Regions from separate parts of the Dellaglioa carnosa genome, predicted to be linked through region 1. Evidence: a T-box and tRNA genes for the amino acid it is inferred to sense, from the RefSeq annotation. Region 1 holds a T-box; the other holds one or more tRNA genes.

What was found. A T-box is a leader RNA that pairs with one kind of tRNA and senses whether it is charged. The one in region 1 lies ahead of leuS (leucine--tRNA ligase), so its partner is inferred to be a tRNA-Leu.
Region 2: it has a tRNA-Leu gene. The T-box ahead of leuS (leucine--tRNA ligase) is inferred to sense a tRNA for this amino acid. The anticodon was not compared.

The regions. Positions count from the first base shown of each region.
Region 1 is NZ_JANXLI010000007.1:28-8,137, forward strand. It holds gene metK (methionine adenosyltransferase) at 63-1,250, shown strand; gene N0K80_RS07000 (MDR family MFS transporter) at 1,293-2,756, shown strand; T-box leader at 2,785-2,990, shown strand; gene leuS (leucine--tRNA ligase) at 3,048-5,462, shown strand; gene N0K80_RS07010 (putative polysaccharide biosynthesis protein) at 5,617-7,266, shown strand; gene N0K80_RS07015 (16S rRNA pseudouridine(516) synthase) at 7,280-7,993, shown strand; gene N0K80_RS07020 (NAD(P)H-hydrate dehydratase) at 8,027-8,110, opposite strand, start outside.
Region 2 is NZ_JANXLI010000005.1:73,698-81,807, reverse strand. It holds gene N0K80_RS06460 (cation-translocating P-type ATPase) at 1-1,933, shown strand, start outside; gene N0K80_RS06455 (hypothetical protein) at 1,949-2,389, shown strand; gene N0K80_RS06450 (Tex family protein) at 2,487-4,661, shown strand; gene N0K80_RS06445 (SprT family protein) at 4,663-5,115, shown strand; tRNA gene N0K80_RS06440 (tRNA-Leu) at 5,175-5,259, shown strand; gene N0K80_RS06435 (beta-ketoacyl-ACP synthase III) at 5,427-6,425, shown strand; gene N0K80_RS06430 (acetyl-CoA carboxylase biotin carboxyl carrier protein) at 6,443-6,829, shown strand; gene N0K80_RS06425 (acetyl-CoA carboxylase biotin carboxylase subunit) at 6,839-8,110, shown strand, end outside.

The DNA of each region.
Region 1 (8,110 bases):
GGAACCTAAACTTTTATAGTTGAGGTTCTTTTTTAATTTCATACACTTTTAAGGAGATAAAAATGACTGAAAAACATTTATTTACATCAGAATCAGTATCAGAAGGGCATCCGGATAAGGTCGCAGATCAAATAAGTGATGCAATATTAGATGCTCTTTTAGAAAAAGACCCCAATGCCAGAGTTGCTTGTGAGACAACGGTGACTACCGGGTTGGTGCTCGTAGTTGGCGAAATATCTACGAATGCGTACGTGGATATTCAACAAGTAGTTAGGAATACAATAAAAGAAATTGGCTATATTAACTCTCAGGTTGGTTTTGATGGTGATAATTGTGCTGTCATGGTTGCTATAGATGAACAGTCTCCTGATATTGCGTTAGGTGTTGATACATCGTTAGAAACAAGAAATGGCGATTTAGATCCGTTTGATCAGATTGGTGCGGGCGATCAGGGATTAATGTTTGGATATGCGGTAGATGAAACACCGGAGTTAATGCCATTACCAATTGCGATTAGTCATAAATTAATGCGTCGCGTTGCAAGTTTACGAAAAAATGAAGAACTAAAATACTTGAGACCGGATGCGAAGGCACAAGTAACCGTAGAGTATAATGAAAAAGGGCAGCCATTTAGAGTAGATACGGTTGTTATTTCTACACAGCATGATGAAAAAACAGGATTAAAACAAATTCAAGAAGATATGATAGAAAAAGTCATTAAAGTCGTTATTGATCCTAGTTTATTGGATTCGGAAACGAAATACTATATTAACCCAACGGGCCGATTTGTTATTGGTGGTCCAAAAGGCGACGCCGGACTTACCGGAAGAAAGATAATTGTTGATACATACGGTGGGTATGCTCATCATGGCGGAGGCGCATTTTCTGGTAAGGACGCGACAAAAGTAGACCGATCTGCTAGTTATGCCGCACGGTACATTGCAAAAAATATTGTTGCGGCTAAAATTGCCACACAAGTTGAAGTTCAGCTTGCGTATGCAATTGGCGTGGCGGAGCCGGTTTCAATTAATATTAATACATTCGGTACTTCTAAATATGATGAATTAGATTTAGTTGGAGCTGTTCGAAAAATATTCGATTTACGTCCTGCGGGAATTATTAAAATGTTAGACTTACGTCGCCCAATATACAAGCAGACAGCAGCTTATGGACATTTTGGACGTACTGATATTGAATTGCCTTGGGAAAAAACGGATAAAGTTCAAAGTTTACTCAACGAATTATATTAAATTAATATTTAATATAATCGTTTTTTATTTAGGAGGCGCTTCATGAATTCAAAAACTAATGTGCGTTTAGTTACGGTTGCTATCTTTGTCGCAACATTTTTGACTGCAGTTGAAGGAACAATAATATCAACCGCAATGCCCACAATTGCTGGGGAACTTCATGGTGTATCGTTAATGAATTGGGTTTTTTCAATTTATTTATTAACCAATGCCATGATGACACCAATATATGGTAAACTCGCTGATGTTTTAGGACGTAAGCCGGTTTTTATATTTGGTCTTGTAGTTTTTCTGGCTGGATCAACGCTTTGCGGATTTTCCAATAGTATGGCGACCTTAATTGTTTCACGCGCAATTCAAGGTATTGGAGCTGGGGCAATAATGCCGGTGTCTTTTACCATCATCGCTGATATTTACTCTGTTGAAAACCGAGCAAAAGTAATGGGATTAAATGGCTCAGCTTGGGGAATTGCCTCAATAGTTGCACCTTTATTGGGTGGCTTTATCGTGGATCACCTCAATTGGCATTGGGTATTTTTTATTAATCTACCGATAGGTTTGGTAACGATAATCATGATTCAGATGTTTTTTAAAGAAGAACGTAAAATTATGAGTTCAAAAATAGACTTTTTTGGTAGTTTTCTTTTGATGACAGGCATTCTAACAATTTTGTATAGCTTTCAACGTTGGGGTGATGTCGGAATGGATTTAGTTGTTTTACTCTGTTTTTTTGGTTTTATGGTTTCGCTCTTTTTATTCATTAAATGGGAAAAAAGAGTAGAGGATCCAATTATTTCGTTAAAACTTTTTAATAACAGAACGTTTGTAATTCAAAATATTGTAGCCGCATTAATATCGGGATTCTTAATTGGGTTTGAGGTTTATATTCCAACATGGACTCAGGGAATTCTTGGATTAAAAGCTTCTATGGCAGGATTTGCGGTGACACCAAGTTCTATTCTATGGATTGCGGGTTCTTTTTTTGCAGGCAATATGATGGCGGCATGGGCACCAAAGAAAGTGTTATCGATTAGTTTACTTTTTATTTTAATTGGATCTGTTGCGCTTGGTCTCTTGCCAATAAATACACCATTCTACCTATTTTTAATTATTTCCGCAATATTGGGAGTTGGATTTGGAATAACGATTACAGCGACGACGGTTACTGCACAAAGTTTAGTACCACAGTCTGATATTGGTGTGGCGACATCATTTAACACGCTAAGCCGGACTCTTGGACAAACGCTTATGATTTCGGTATTTGGAATTATATTTAATATGCAAATGCATAAAGAAATAGTCAAAACTCCAGGAACAAAGGATAGTATGATGGACATTTTAATCAATCCACAGACTGCAGATCAATTACCAAAACATTTGATACCTAAATTACGTGAAGTTCTGTATCAAGGTCTTCATGGTATATATTTGGCAGGAATTTGTATTGTAGTTCTCGCAATGATTATTAATTTATTCGATAAAAAAACTAAAGATTATTTGCAATAATAAGATTCGTTTGCTACACTGAAATTAATATAAAACGATTAAGAGGAACTAGTAATTTAACCAATTATTTTAGTGAGTATATGGTAGTGAGAATATACATAAATGGTTATTTGAACTCATCCTTGAGTTTTCTCACTGAACAATAGTAGGTGCGAACGTTATTTCACGTTATGAAAAAGAGTCAGTAATTTATACTGGAATAATAGGTGGTACCGCGGAAAATTCGTCCTATAGAAGTTAATCTTCTATAGGACTTTTTTGTATATATAATCAGAAAGGAAGTTAGTATACATGACTTATAATCACAAAGTAATTGAACAAAAATGGCAAGCATTTTGGGATGCTAATCAAACATTTAAAACAACTGAAAATCCTGAAAAAGAGAATTTTTATGCGCTTGATATGTTCCCATACCCATCTGGACAGGGACTTCATGTAGGGCATCCAGAAGGATTTACAGCTACAGATATTTTGGCTCGAATGAAAAGAATGCAAGGATTTAACGTTTTGCATCCAATGGGATGGGATGCTTTTGGACTTCCAGCCGAACAATATGCGCTAGATACCGGTCACAGTCCTAAAGCATTTACGAAAACGAATACTGATAATTTTAGACGACAAATAAAATCTTTAGGTCTTTCGTATGACTGGAGTCGCGAACTAAATACGACTGATCCTGACTATTATAAATGGACGCAATGGATTTTTGAAAAGTTATACGAAAAGGGATTAGCCTATGAAGATGAGGTTGCCGTTAACTGGAGTCCCGATTTAGGTACTGTTGTTGCTAATGAAGAAGTAATTGATGGTAAAACAGAACGAGGTGGTTACCCAATTGTTAGAAAACCTATGCGTCAGTGGGTTCTAAAAATTACGGCTTATGCGGACCGTTTACTAGACGATTTGGATGATTTGGATTGGCCAGATAGCATTAAAGAACAACAAAGAAATTGGATTGGTAGATCAACGGGCGCAAGTGTTAATTTTAAGGTAGATCAATTTGATGATTTAAAAATAGAAGCTTTTACAACACGTCCTGAAACTATTTACGGTGTTTCTTATATTGTTATCGCACCGGAGTTAGATATTCTTGATAAAATCACAATCGATTCTCAAAAAGAAGCTGTTAAAGCATATCAAAAAGCAATAGAAGTTAAGTCTGATTTGGAACGAACTGATTTGGCAAAAGATAAAACGGGTGTATTTACGGGGTCGTATGCAATAAATCCTGTAAATGGTGAAAAATTACCAATTTGGACTGCTGATTACGTTTTAGCATCATATGGTACTGGTGCAGTCATGGCCGTTCCTGCACATGACGAGAGGGATTTTGAATTCGCAACAAAATATGAATTAAATATTTTACCCGTCATTGAAGGCCCTGAAATTACTGATGAAGCTAATACGACTCCTGGCAAGTACATTAACTCTGGATTTTTAAATGGTTTAGAAAAAGCTGAAGCCATTGAAAAAGCCATTGCTTGGATGGAAGAAAATAATGTTGGTCAGAAGAAGATAAATTATAAATTAAGAGATTGGTTATTTTCAAGACAACGATACTGGGGTGAACCAATTCCTATTATTCATTGGGAAGATGGCGAAACAACAACAGTTCCTGTTGACCAATTACCACTTGAGTTACCTGAAGCAACGGATATTAAACCATCAGGCACAGGTGAAAGTCCTTTAGCTAATTTAACTGACTGGATTAATGTTGTCGATGAGAACGGTCGTAAAGGTAAACGTGAAACGAATACAATGCCACAATGGGCTGGTAGCTCATGGTACTTTGTTCGTTTTATTGATCCTCATAACCCGAATGAAATTGCTGATCGTAAAAAATTAGAAGAATGGCTTCCCGTTGACGTTTATGTTGGTGGTGCTGAGCATGCTGTCTTACATTTACTATATGCAAGATTTTGGCATAAATTCTTATACGATATTGGTGTCGTACCTACTAAAGAACCTTTCCAAAAGCTAGTTAACCAAGGAATGATTTTAGGTGATAACCATGAAAAAATGTCTAAATCTAAGGGTAATGTTGTTAACCCAGATGATATCGTCGAGCGTTTTGGGGCAGATACGTTACGCCTTTATGAAATGTTCATGGGACCATTAGATGCTTCAATTGCTTGGAGTGAAGATGGATTGAATGGGTCACATAAATTTATCGAGCGTATTTGGCGATTAATCATGACCGAAGATAACCAGATTAGCTCAGTAGTTGTTGATGAAAATGACGGTGAACTTGATAAAATATATAATCAAACGGTTAAAAAAGTAACTGAGGATTATGAGGCACTTCACTTTAATACGGGTATCTCACAGTTAATGATTTTTGTTAATGACGCCTATAAAGCTAAATCGTTAGCTAAGGAACAAGTTGAAGGCTTTATTCAATTAATCGCGCCAATCGCACCGCATATGGCTGAAGAGGTTTGGTCATTGCTAGGACATAAAGAATCTATTAGTTACGCAAGTTGGCCTACATTTGATGAAAGTAAACTCGTTGAAAATACAGTTGAAATTGTCTTACAGGTTAATGGTAAAGTTCGTCAACATAGTGTTGTTTCTAAAGATGCCACTAAAGATGAATTAGAAAAATTAGCTTTAAATGATGATAAAATTAAAGAAGAACTTGAAGGGAAAACAATTCGTAAAGTGATTGCTGTTCCTGGTAAACTAGTTAATATCGTTGCAAATTAAATATTAAAATATGCTAAACGAGTATCACAAAATATAATTATTTTGTGATACTCGTTTATTTTTTGATTAAAAATAAAAAAATAAATTGCAACTGAAATTTAAAAGCTATAAAATGGTAAGATTAAGTGTTATGGGAAAGTAGGGTACAAAAGTAATGGATGAAGATGTAAAATTAGCAGATCAAATGGCGTCTGAACAAAGTAATGCTAAACGAAAAATGTTGCAAGGGTCAGCCTGGATGACTGCGGGTAGTATTTTTTCAAGAGTACTGGGAGCTATCTACATTATTCCATGGAACATGTGGTTGGGTCCAGATAGACTACAGGCAAATGCTTTGTACAGTATGGGATATAATGTTTACAGTTTCTTTCTAATGATTGCAGTAGCGGGAGTACCTTCTGCCGTTGCTAAACAAGTTGCGCATTACAATGCACAAAATGAGTATGGCATTGGGAGACGATTATTCAAATATGGAATGGCATTAATGGCTATAATGGGCGTCGTTTGTGCGGTTATATTATGGATTATTGCACCATACATCACGAGTGGGGATAAAAATGTTATCCCTGTTTTTAGATCATTATCTTGGGCCTTATTAATCATTCCAATGATGAGTTTAATACGAGGCTTTTTTCAAGGCTACCAAGAAATGGCACCATCTGCTATTTCGCAATTTTTCGAACAAATTGCTAGAGTTATTTACATGCTAGGTGCAACATTTATTATTATGAAAGTTAGCCATGGTAGCTATATTACTGGTGTGACACAATCAACTTTTGCGGCCTTTATTGGGGCATTAGGTGGTATGTTAGTTTTAGTCTGGTACTTTTACCGTCGAAAACCCGAACTAGATCGATTAGTCGCAAATAGTGATAATAAATTGACGATTTCTACCCAACAAATCATTAAAGAAGTTATTCGAGAATCAATTCCTTTTATTATTATTGGCGCGGCTATCACAATTTTTGGGTTAATTGACCAATATACTTTCTTTGGTATTATGACACACGTTACTAATTATACGCGAACTGTTCAAAATGAATTATGGGCATTGTTTAGTTTTAATGCTAACAAATTGGTGATGATTATCATTTCCATTGCTTCAGCAATGTCAATTACAGCTATACCGCTACTATCAGAAGCGTACACGCGAAATGATAAAAAGGCGTTGAGTGAGCAAACTTCAGATACGTTACAGTTATTCTTTTTTGTAATGTTGCCATGTGCTTTAGGAATGGCCGCCGTAGCTCATCCATTATACGTTATTTTTTATGGATACGATCCAGTCGGAATTTACGTTTTACAGTTCTCAGCGTATGAATCAATTTTCTTGGGATTATTTACGGTTGTTTCCGCCATTTTACAAGGTGTTTATCAGAACAAGAAGGCAATTGTTTATTTCTTCGTTGGTATGATAATCAAATTAGTCGTTCAATATCCTTTAGTTGCTTGGCTTGGTGCATTTGGACCATTGGCAGCTACAGCGATTGGTATGGGTGTAAGCTCGTGGTTAATGATTCGCTCGTTACATAAAATGTTCCATTTAAATGTAAGACTAATACAAGCAAGATTAAATAAAATGATGATTTATGCACTTATGACATTTTTTATTGCGCTTTTAGCAGTAAAAGTTATCTATCTATTTTTACCGATGGATAGTCGAATTAGTGCTATTATAACAATTATTATTGCTGCCGGTTTGGGCGGATATGTTTATATCTACTTTAGTTTAAAAACAAGATTAGCCGATAAGATATTAGGTGATCGCGTTGCTGGACTACGACGGAGATTGAGAATTAAGTGAGGTTTAAACTGAAATGAGAATTGATAAATTTTTGACCGAAATGCAATTTGGTACGAGAAGTGATGTTCGTAAACTCATAAAAACAAAACAAGTGGTAGTTGATGATGAACAGGTCACTAGTGCAAAAATTCAAATTAATCCAATGGAATCAACTATTCAGGTGAATGGAGAATTAGTCCATTATCAACAATACTATTACTACCTTTTGAATAAACCAGCCGGTGTACTAACAGCAACTAAAGATAAAAAGCAAAAAACAGTAATGGACTTATTTAATCGTGTGGACTACCGGGATGATCTGTTTCCAGTTGGCCGTTTAGATAAGGATACAACTGGATTGTTGCTTATTACAAATGATGGTCAATTAGGTCATCGAATGCTGTCGCCAATGCGTCATGTGGATAAAGTGTACTTTGCTAAAGTTGAAGGGCATGTCACTGATGCCGATGTGTCAAAATTTAAAACGGGACTTTTATTGAAGGATGGCACACAAACAAAGCCTGCTACGCTGAGCGTAGAATCATATCAAAGCGATACAAATATATCTGAGGTTCTGGTGACAATTACCGAGGGAAAATATCACCAGATTAAACGCATGTTTGGGGCAATTGGGATGAGGGTCATTCGACTTGAACGTAAGAAAATGGGAACCTTAGAATTAGAACAAACATTGTCTTTAGGTCGTTATCGTGTTTTAACGGACGAGGAAATTGAATCGATTCAATAAAAAATTGCCGACTAGTTAAAGTCGACAATTTTTTTATATCGTAAATTCTTTTAAAAATAAAGGAATGTTATCAACGATGCGTGAAGGAAGAACTGGGAATTGTGAACGAGAGATTTG
Region 2 (8,110 bases), on a different contig from region 1:
ACTAGGTAAAACGTTAACGATTTTAATTTTAATCATTGCTGTTATTGTCTTTTTCGTTGGGTTACAAAACGGAGACAACAGTGTTATTGATATGTTACTGATTGCAATCTCATTGGCCGTTGCTGCTATTCCAGAAGGATTACCAGCGATTGTGACCATTATTTTAGCGCTTGGTACACAAAAAATGGCTAAACGTAATGCAATTGTTAGAAAATTACCAGCAGTTGAAACGTTAGGTAGTACGGATATCATTGCATCAGATAAGACGGGAACATTAACGTTAAATCAAATGACTGTTGAAAAACTATTTATTAATAATGAGTTAGTTGATGCCGATAAGGTAGAGACTAATTTAGATAATCCGTTATATCAAGTCATGTCATTTAGTAATGATACGAAACAGACATCTGAGGGCGAGTTAATTGGTGATCCAACGGAAACAGCTTTAATTCAGTACCATTTAGACCATGGTTTAAATGTGACGGAGTTATTAGCTAAAGAACCTCGTGTCGCTGAAGTACCTTTTGATTCAGAACGTAAATTAATGTCGACTATTCAAAAGAATACTGATCATACATTCTTCGTTGCAGTTAAAGGTGCGCCCGATCAATTATTGAAACGTGTTACACGTTATATTGAAAATGGCGAAATTAAAGCAATGACTGATGCACAATTAGACCATATTATGGCAAATAACCATGATATGGCAACACAGGCATTACGTGTGTTAGCATTTGCCTATCGTCAAATAGATGCTATTCCTGAAACTTTAGATTCAGAAACTGTAGAAAATGATCTGATTTTTGCCGGATTGGTTGGGATGATTGATCCAGAAAGACCGGAGGCAGCCGCTGCAGTTCATGAAGCAAAGAAAGCTGGAATTCGTCCATTGATGATTACTGGTGATCACCGTGATACTGCTGAAGCAATTGCTGTTCGATTGGGAATTGTTGAAGCAGGACAACACGAAGCGATTATTTCTGGTTCTGAGTTAGACGATTTATCGGACGCAGAATTTGAAAACAAGGTTGAACAATACTCTGTTTATGCGCGAGTATCACCCGAACATAAAGTTCGAATTGTTAAAGCATGGCAGAAAAAGAATCAAGTTGTTGCTATGACTGGTGATGGTGTGAATGATGCGCCAGCCTTAAAATCAGCAGATATTGGAATTGGAATGGGTATTACCGGAACAGAAGTATCTAAGGGTGCTTCAGATATGGTTCTTGCCGACGATAATTTTGCGACAATTGTTTTTGCTGTTAAAGAAGGTCGTAAGGTCTTTTCTAATATTCAAAAATCTATTCAATATTTACTTTCTGCTAACTTGGGTGAGGTTTTAACTTTATTCGTCATGACGATGATGGGTTGGAGTATTCTGGCACCTGTGCATATTTTGTGGATTAACTTGGTGACAGATACATTCCCCGCAATTGCATTGGGTGTAGAACCCGCTGAAAAAGGATTAATGAGTCACAAGCCACGTGGACGTAAATCAAACTTCTTCTCTGGTGGTGTAATGCCAAGTATTATCTATCAGGGTATTTTAGAAGGTGCCATAACATTATTTGTTTATTGGTTAGCTTTAACGTATCCTGTTCATATGGGTGATAAATTGATTCATGCGGATGCTTTAACAATGGCCTTTGCAACATTAGGATTAATTCAGTTATTCCATGCGTTCAACGTGAAATCGATTCATGGGTCAATCTTTAACCGTAATATCTTCAAAAACGTAACATTTAACTGGTCAATCTTGGCATCATTTGCGTTGCTTGCGGCAACTATTTTAATCCCCGGATTAAATAAAATGTTCCATGTTAGCCATTTGGATATTTACCAATGGGGAATTGTTTTAGCGGGCTCATTCTCAATCGTCGTAATTGTTGAAATTGTGAAATTTATTCAACGATTATTCAGAAAAAATAAATAAAAGGAAGTTTATACTTTGAAAAAAAGAATCAATGTAAATTTTTATATTAATGCGTTAAATGATGTTGCTCAAGCAACCGAAGAGATGGGTAATTCACTCAATGATCATTACGAAATAATGGAAAAAGCAATTATTGCAAATGATTTTTCGATTGTTTCGGACGATGAATTTACAACGACCAAAGAAAAATTTGTTGAAGGTACTGCAAGTTATCAAGAAAACTTAAGTAAGTTAGACGATTTGCAAGTTCCAATCCCCGTTTTAGGGAAACATAAAAAATTGGTGAGTGGTTACCGGACGTTCGTTGAAGGTTGTGATGACATGACTAATAGTATTAATGTAGAAAAACACCTCGTTGAAGTTGATGCTTTTAGAGCATCAGAAGAAAAACAAGACCAGGGAATGACACAAACAACTGATATGATGCAAAGAATTATGCAACAAATTTTAGGTTAGTATTAATTAAAGAGATTAATTTTAGGAATGGTTGTACTGACGCCTATTATTAGTCTCTTTTTTATGAACAAAAAATACTCGAATTGAGGTAATTATTATGGAAAAGGCAATTATGCCAATTGTATTAAAAGAGTTAAAGCAGTATAAGGAAAAACAAGTTAACGCCGTTTTAGCGATGTTGGATGAAGGAAATACTGTGCCGTTTATTTCACGATACCGAAAAGAAAGAACAGAAAGTTTGGATGAAGTCCAAATTCGTGAAATTGAATCAACTTATAAACATGTGGAAAGTTTAGAAAAACGCAAGGCAGAAGTTATCCACACAATCGATGAACAGGGTAATTTGACAGATACTTTAAAGAATAAAATAAATGCTGCACAAAAATTACAGCAAGTTGAAGATTATTATTTACCTTTTAAACAAAAACGTCGGACTAAAGCGACAATTGCTAAGGAAGCTGGATTGGAACCATTTGCCAAATGGCTGTTAACATTCCCTCAAGTGTTGACTGAAATTGAGCAAAAGGCGGCAACTTTTGTTAATGTTGATGAAGCAATTATGAATGAAGAAGATGTTTTTGCGGGTGCCCATGAAATATTAGCCGAAGCATTTGGCGAAAGTGCTGAATACCGAGAATGGATTCGAAAGGCAACACAAAAAGACGGTCTTTTTGAAGCTAAAGTTAAGTCTGAAGAAAAAGATGAAAAAGAGATTTATCGAGACTACTATGAGTTTAGTGAGTCATTGAGGTCGGTGGTGCCACATCGTGTGTTAGCAATAAATCGTGGTGAAAAAGAAGGTATTTTGAAGGCAGGCGTAGTCGTACCCGAAGCAACAATTATGACGTTTATGCATTTTAGAATTATTGGCAAGAATACTGGTGATGCTGTTTCAATTGTAGAGGATGCTTATCGAGATAGTTACAAACGATTTATTAAACCAGCAATTGAGCGTGAAATTCGTAAAGGCATGACAGAAGTTGCTGAAGAACAAGCAATTAATGTGTTTGGAGATAATTTATATCACTTGCTTATGCAAGCACCCCTTAAAGGAAAAATAGTTTTAGGCTTTGACCCGGCTTATCGAACGGGATGTAAGTTAGCGATTGTGGATGGAACAGGTAAGTTCCTAGATAAATTGGTGATTTATCCACATAAACCGGCAAGTGGTGAAAAACGTGCCGCCGCTGCTGGACAATTTAAAAAGTTCCTTGATCAATATCAAGTTGAGATGATTGCGATTGGTAATGGAACGGCAAGTCGTGAATCTGAACAATTTGTTTCAGATATTCTAAAAGAAATTGAACGTCCTATTTTTTATGTAATCGTCAATGAAGCTGGTGCATCGGTTTATTCAGCCAGTCAAGCCGCACGCGACGAATTTCCAGAATTACATGTTGAAGAACGTTCAGCTATTAGTATTGGTCGGCGTTTGCAAGATCCGCTGGCTGAATTAATTAAAATAGATCCTAAATCGGTTGGTGTTGGTCAATATCAACATGACGTTGCCGAAAAGAAATTAGATGCGCAATTAGATGTTGTGATTGAAAATGCTGTAAATAATGTTGGCGTTAACTTAAACACAGCTAGTTCAGAGTTATTAACAAAAATCTCTGGATTAAATTTAACAATTGCTAAGAACGTTGTTACATATCGAGATGAGAACGGTAAGTTTACGAAGCGTCAACAACTTAAAAAGGTTCCTCGCTTAGGGCCTAAGGCATATGAGCAAGCTATTGGATTCTTGCGTATTGTTTCTGGGGATAACATTCTAGATAATACGGATATTCATCCCGAAAGTTATCCACTAACGAAACTTTTGTTGAAAGAATTGGGGATAAAGGTGACGGAACTCGGGCAAACGGAGACAAATGACCAATTGACGCATGCAAATGCGGATAGTTTAGCACAGGCTGTGGACAGTGGTGTTGAAACTATTTCAGATATATTGACAAGTCTTCAAAAACCGGGACGCGATTTACGTGATGACATGCCAGCGCCATTGCTCCGTCATGACGTTTTAACGATTGAAGATCTAAAACCAGGGATGTCCTTACAAGGGACTGTTCGAAATGTGATTGATTTTGGTGCATTTGTGGATATTGGTGTTAAGCAGGATGGACTTGTCCACATTTCTCAATTAACAGATAAGTTTGTTAAAAAACCGAGTGAAGTCGTTGCAGTTGGCGATATTGTGACAGTTTGGGTGATGGAGGTTGATCTAAACCGACATCGTGTACAACTAACAATGAAGCGACCAGCAGATAAGTAACATGACTGATTTTGAGTTAACGGCACTTGTAAAAAACTTATCCACAACTTTTTTCAAGCAACCATTTAAACATGAGGCAACTTTTAACAGTAGGCTGCGAACAACTGGTGGTCGCTATTTGTTGAGTGATCACAACATTGAAATTAATCCGAAGATGTTAACAGAACATGGGCAAGACATTTTAATTGGTGTGATTAAGCATGAGTTGTGCCATTATCATTTACACCTCTCAAACAAAGGTTATCAACATCGACATCAAGACTTTAAGCAATTATTGGCGGCAGTTGGTGGCAGTCGGTTTGCGCCAGCTAGTCCTAAGGTAATTAAGAAGAAAAAGGTCATTCGCTATCAATGTTCAAATTGTGGACAAAATTATCAGCGACAACGAAAAATTAACTTATCACGTTATGTTTGTTCAAAGTGTCGTGGACAGTTAATTTTACTTAAAAACTAATTTTTTTTAAATGTGACTTGTAACAGAGAACAATTTTTGCTACAATTATGATTGTTCTTGCGAGTATGGCGGAATTGGCAGACGCGTCAGACTAAGGATCTGGTGGGATAATATCCCGTGATGGTTCGAATCCATTTACTCGCATAATAGATTTATCGAAAAGCGCTTAACCTTGTTGCAATAGGGTTTAGTGCTTTTTTTAATGAATAATGACCATGGTAGCGTATTATGAGGTTAAAGAATTATTAAGCGTTAATTAATTTTGTGTCTTAATGTTGTAATTATTGATAAAATATAGGGAATTAAACTTAATGATTGGGAGAATAGTTAAATTGAATAAGTATATCAAAATAAAAAATATGGCTCATTTTGTACCAGAACGACTAGTAACGAATGATGAATTGGCTTCATTTATGCCTACATCTGACGAATGGATAGTGGCGCACACGGGTATTAAGACGCGACACTATGCTATTAATGAAAATACGTCAGATTTAAGTACAAAAGTGGCAAATGAACTTTTACGTAAGTCTGGATATAATGCGTCAGATATTGATTTAATTATTGTTTCAACAATTTCACCGGATGCATTAACGCCATCAACGGCCGCAATTGTTCAAGGAAATATTAAGGCAACAAATGCGTTTGCATTTGATATCAGCGCGGCTTGTGCCGGGTTTATATTTGCGATGAGTACTGCGGAGAAGTTTTTACGTACAGGACAGTACCAAAGGGCAATCGTGATTAGTGCTGAAGTTAATTCAAAAATGATGGATTTTAAGGATCGTACGAGTGCCGTATTCTTTGGCGATGGTGCTGGTGGGGCCTTAATCGAAGCCTCTAATGATTCAACTGATGAAAGCTTTATTGCTGAGAAAATAGAAACAAATGGTCTTAAAAAAGAAGTGATTCATAGTGGTCGGATTACGCCATTAAGCGATATAAATGGTGATAATTATCCAACGATGGATGCTTTTTTTCAAGAAGGACGAGATGTTTTTGAGTTTGCTACGACAGTTGTTCCCGTTCAAATGAAACGGATATTGGCAGATAATAATTTGCAAACATCCGATATTGATTTTGTTGTGTGTCATCAAGCTAATTTACGAATTATAGAAAAAATTGCTGAAGAATTAGAAATGCCTATTGAAAAATTTGCAACGAGTGTCACGCATCACGGAAATACTTCTTCAGCTGGTATTCCAATGGCTCTCAATGAGGCCCTGGAACAAGGATTTACGGGTGGAACGGTTCTGTTAACTGGATTTGGTGCTGGGTTAGCCTACGGTAGTCTACTAATAAAAATATAAGGCAGGTATGTGAATCTATGAAATTTAATGAGATAAGTCAATTATTAGATAAAATTGCAACGATGCCATTTTCTCATGTTGAAATTAAAGACGGTGATATTGAGATAGTTGTGGACCAAGGACAAAAAAATGAAAAAGTCGTGGCGCCGACAACTGAACAATCAAATGTAGATGAAGCTATTTTTGTTGTTAAAAGTCCGCTTGTTGGGTTAATTCATTTTGATCAATCAGGAGCGGTCGGGACTCAAATTGTTAAAAAACAGGTCATTGCTCAAATTGAAAGTATGAAATTATATAATGATATCCAATCTCCGGTAACGGGTACTGTGTTAGAGCAGCTAGTCGATGATGGTGAATTGGTTGAATTTGATCAAGAATTATTTAAAATTAGAATAGACGGATAGGTGAGTCAGTTGTTTCAAAAAATTTTAATTGCAAATCGTGGTGAGGTTGCTGAACGAATTATTCGTGCTTGCCAGAAGTTAAAGATACAAACGGTTGCCGTATACTCAACGGTCGACGCGCAAAGTCGATTTGTTGAACTGGCTAACGAAAAAATTTGTATTGGGTCGGCACCGGCAAAAAAATCATATTTAAACCGTGAAAGTTTATTAATGGCGGCTTTAAATTTAAATGTTGATGCAATTCATCCAGGTTATGGATTCTTATCCGAGGATGCTCAATTTGCAGAAATGTGTGCTGAGTGTGGGATTACTTTTATTGGCCCGGAATCTGGGTTAATCCGCCAACTAGCGGATAAAGATAAATCGCGGCTATTAGCAATCGAAAAAGGGGTACCCGTTATTCCTGGTTCCGATTTGATTACCTCTGATGATGAACTGATTATACAGGCGAAAGAGATTGGGTTTCCATTGTTAATTAAAGCGGCCCACGGTGGTGGCGGTAAAGGAATTAGAGCAATTAAACAAGAATCCGATTTATTATTAGGTGCCGAAATTGTTCAGCAAGAAGCGAAGTCTTCTTTTGCCGCGGGTAGTTTTTATCTTGAAAAAAAATTAGTGCATGCCCGACATATCGAGGTCCAAATTTTAGGCGATGGACAACACGTTCAGGTGCTGGGTGATCGAGACTGTAGTTTGCAAAATCATCGACAAAAAGTAATCGAAGAAAGCCCATCAACTGTGCTGACGGATGAACAACGAAGTCAACTTTATAAATACACACGCCGGTTAATAGAAAATCAACACTACGTAGGATTAGGGACTGTAGAGTTTTTATTTGCTGAAAAGAAATTTTACTTTTTAGAAATGAACACGCGATTACAAGTAGAGCATGGCGTGACAGAAGAGACTGTTAAGATGGATGTTGTGCAACAACAACTATTAGTTGCTGATGGTAAAGAGGTGACTGATGCTGACGTGTTAATGAACGGACATGCGATTGAATGCCGATTAACCTTGAGTCCGTGTGTAACCAATGAAATTACGCAGTTTGATTTTCCCACGGATATTCGAGTTGAAACGGGATACCGTGTTGGAGATGAAATCTCCGCTTATTACGATGGCTTATTAGCAAAAATAATTTGTCATGCGGACACAAGGACTTTAGCTATTATAAAAATGAAAAAGGCATTGGAAGCCATTCATGTTGCCGGTATCGAGACAAACCTGATACAACTAAAAACAATTGTTAGTTCACAAGAATTTATGGAGAATACGATATCA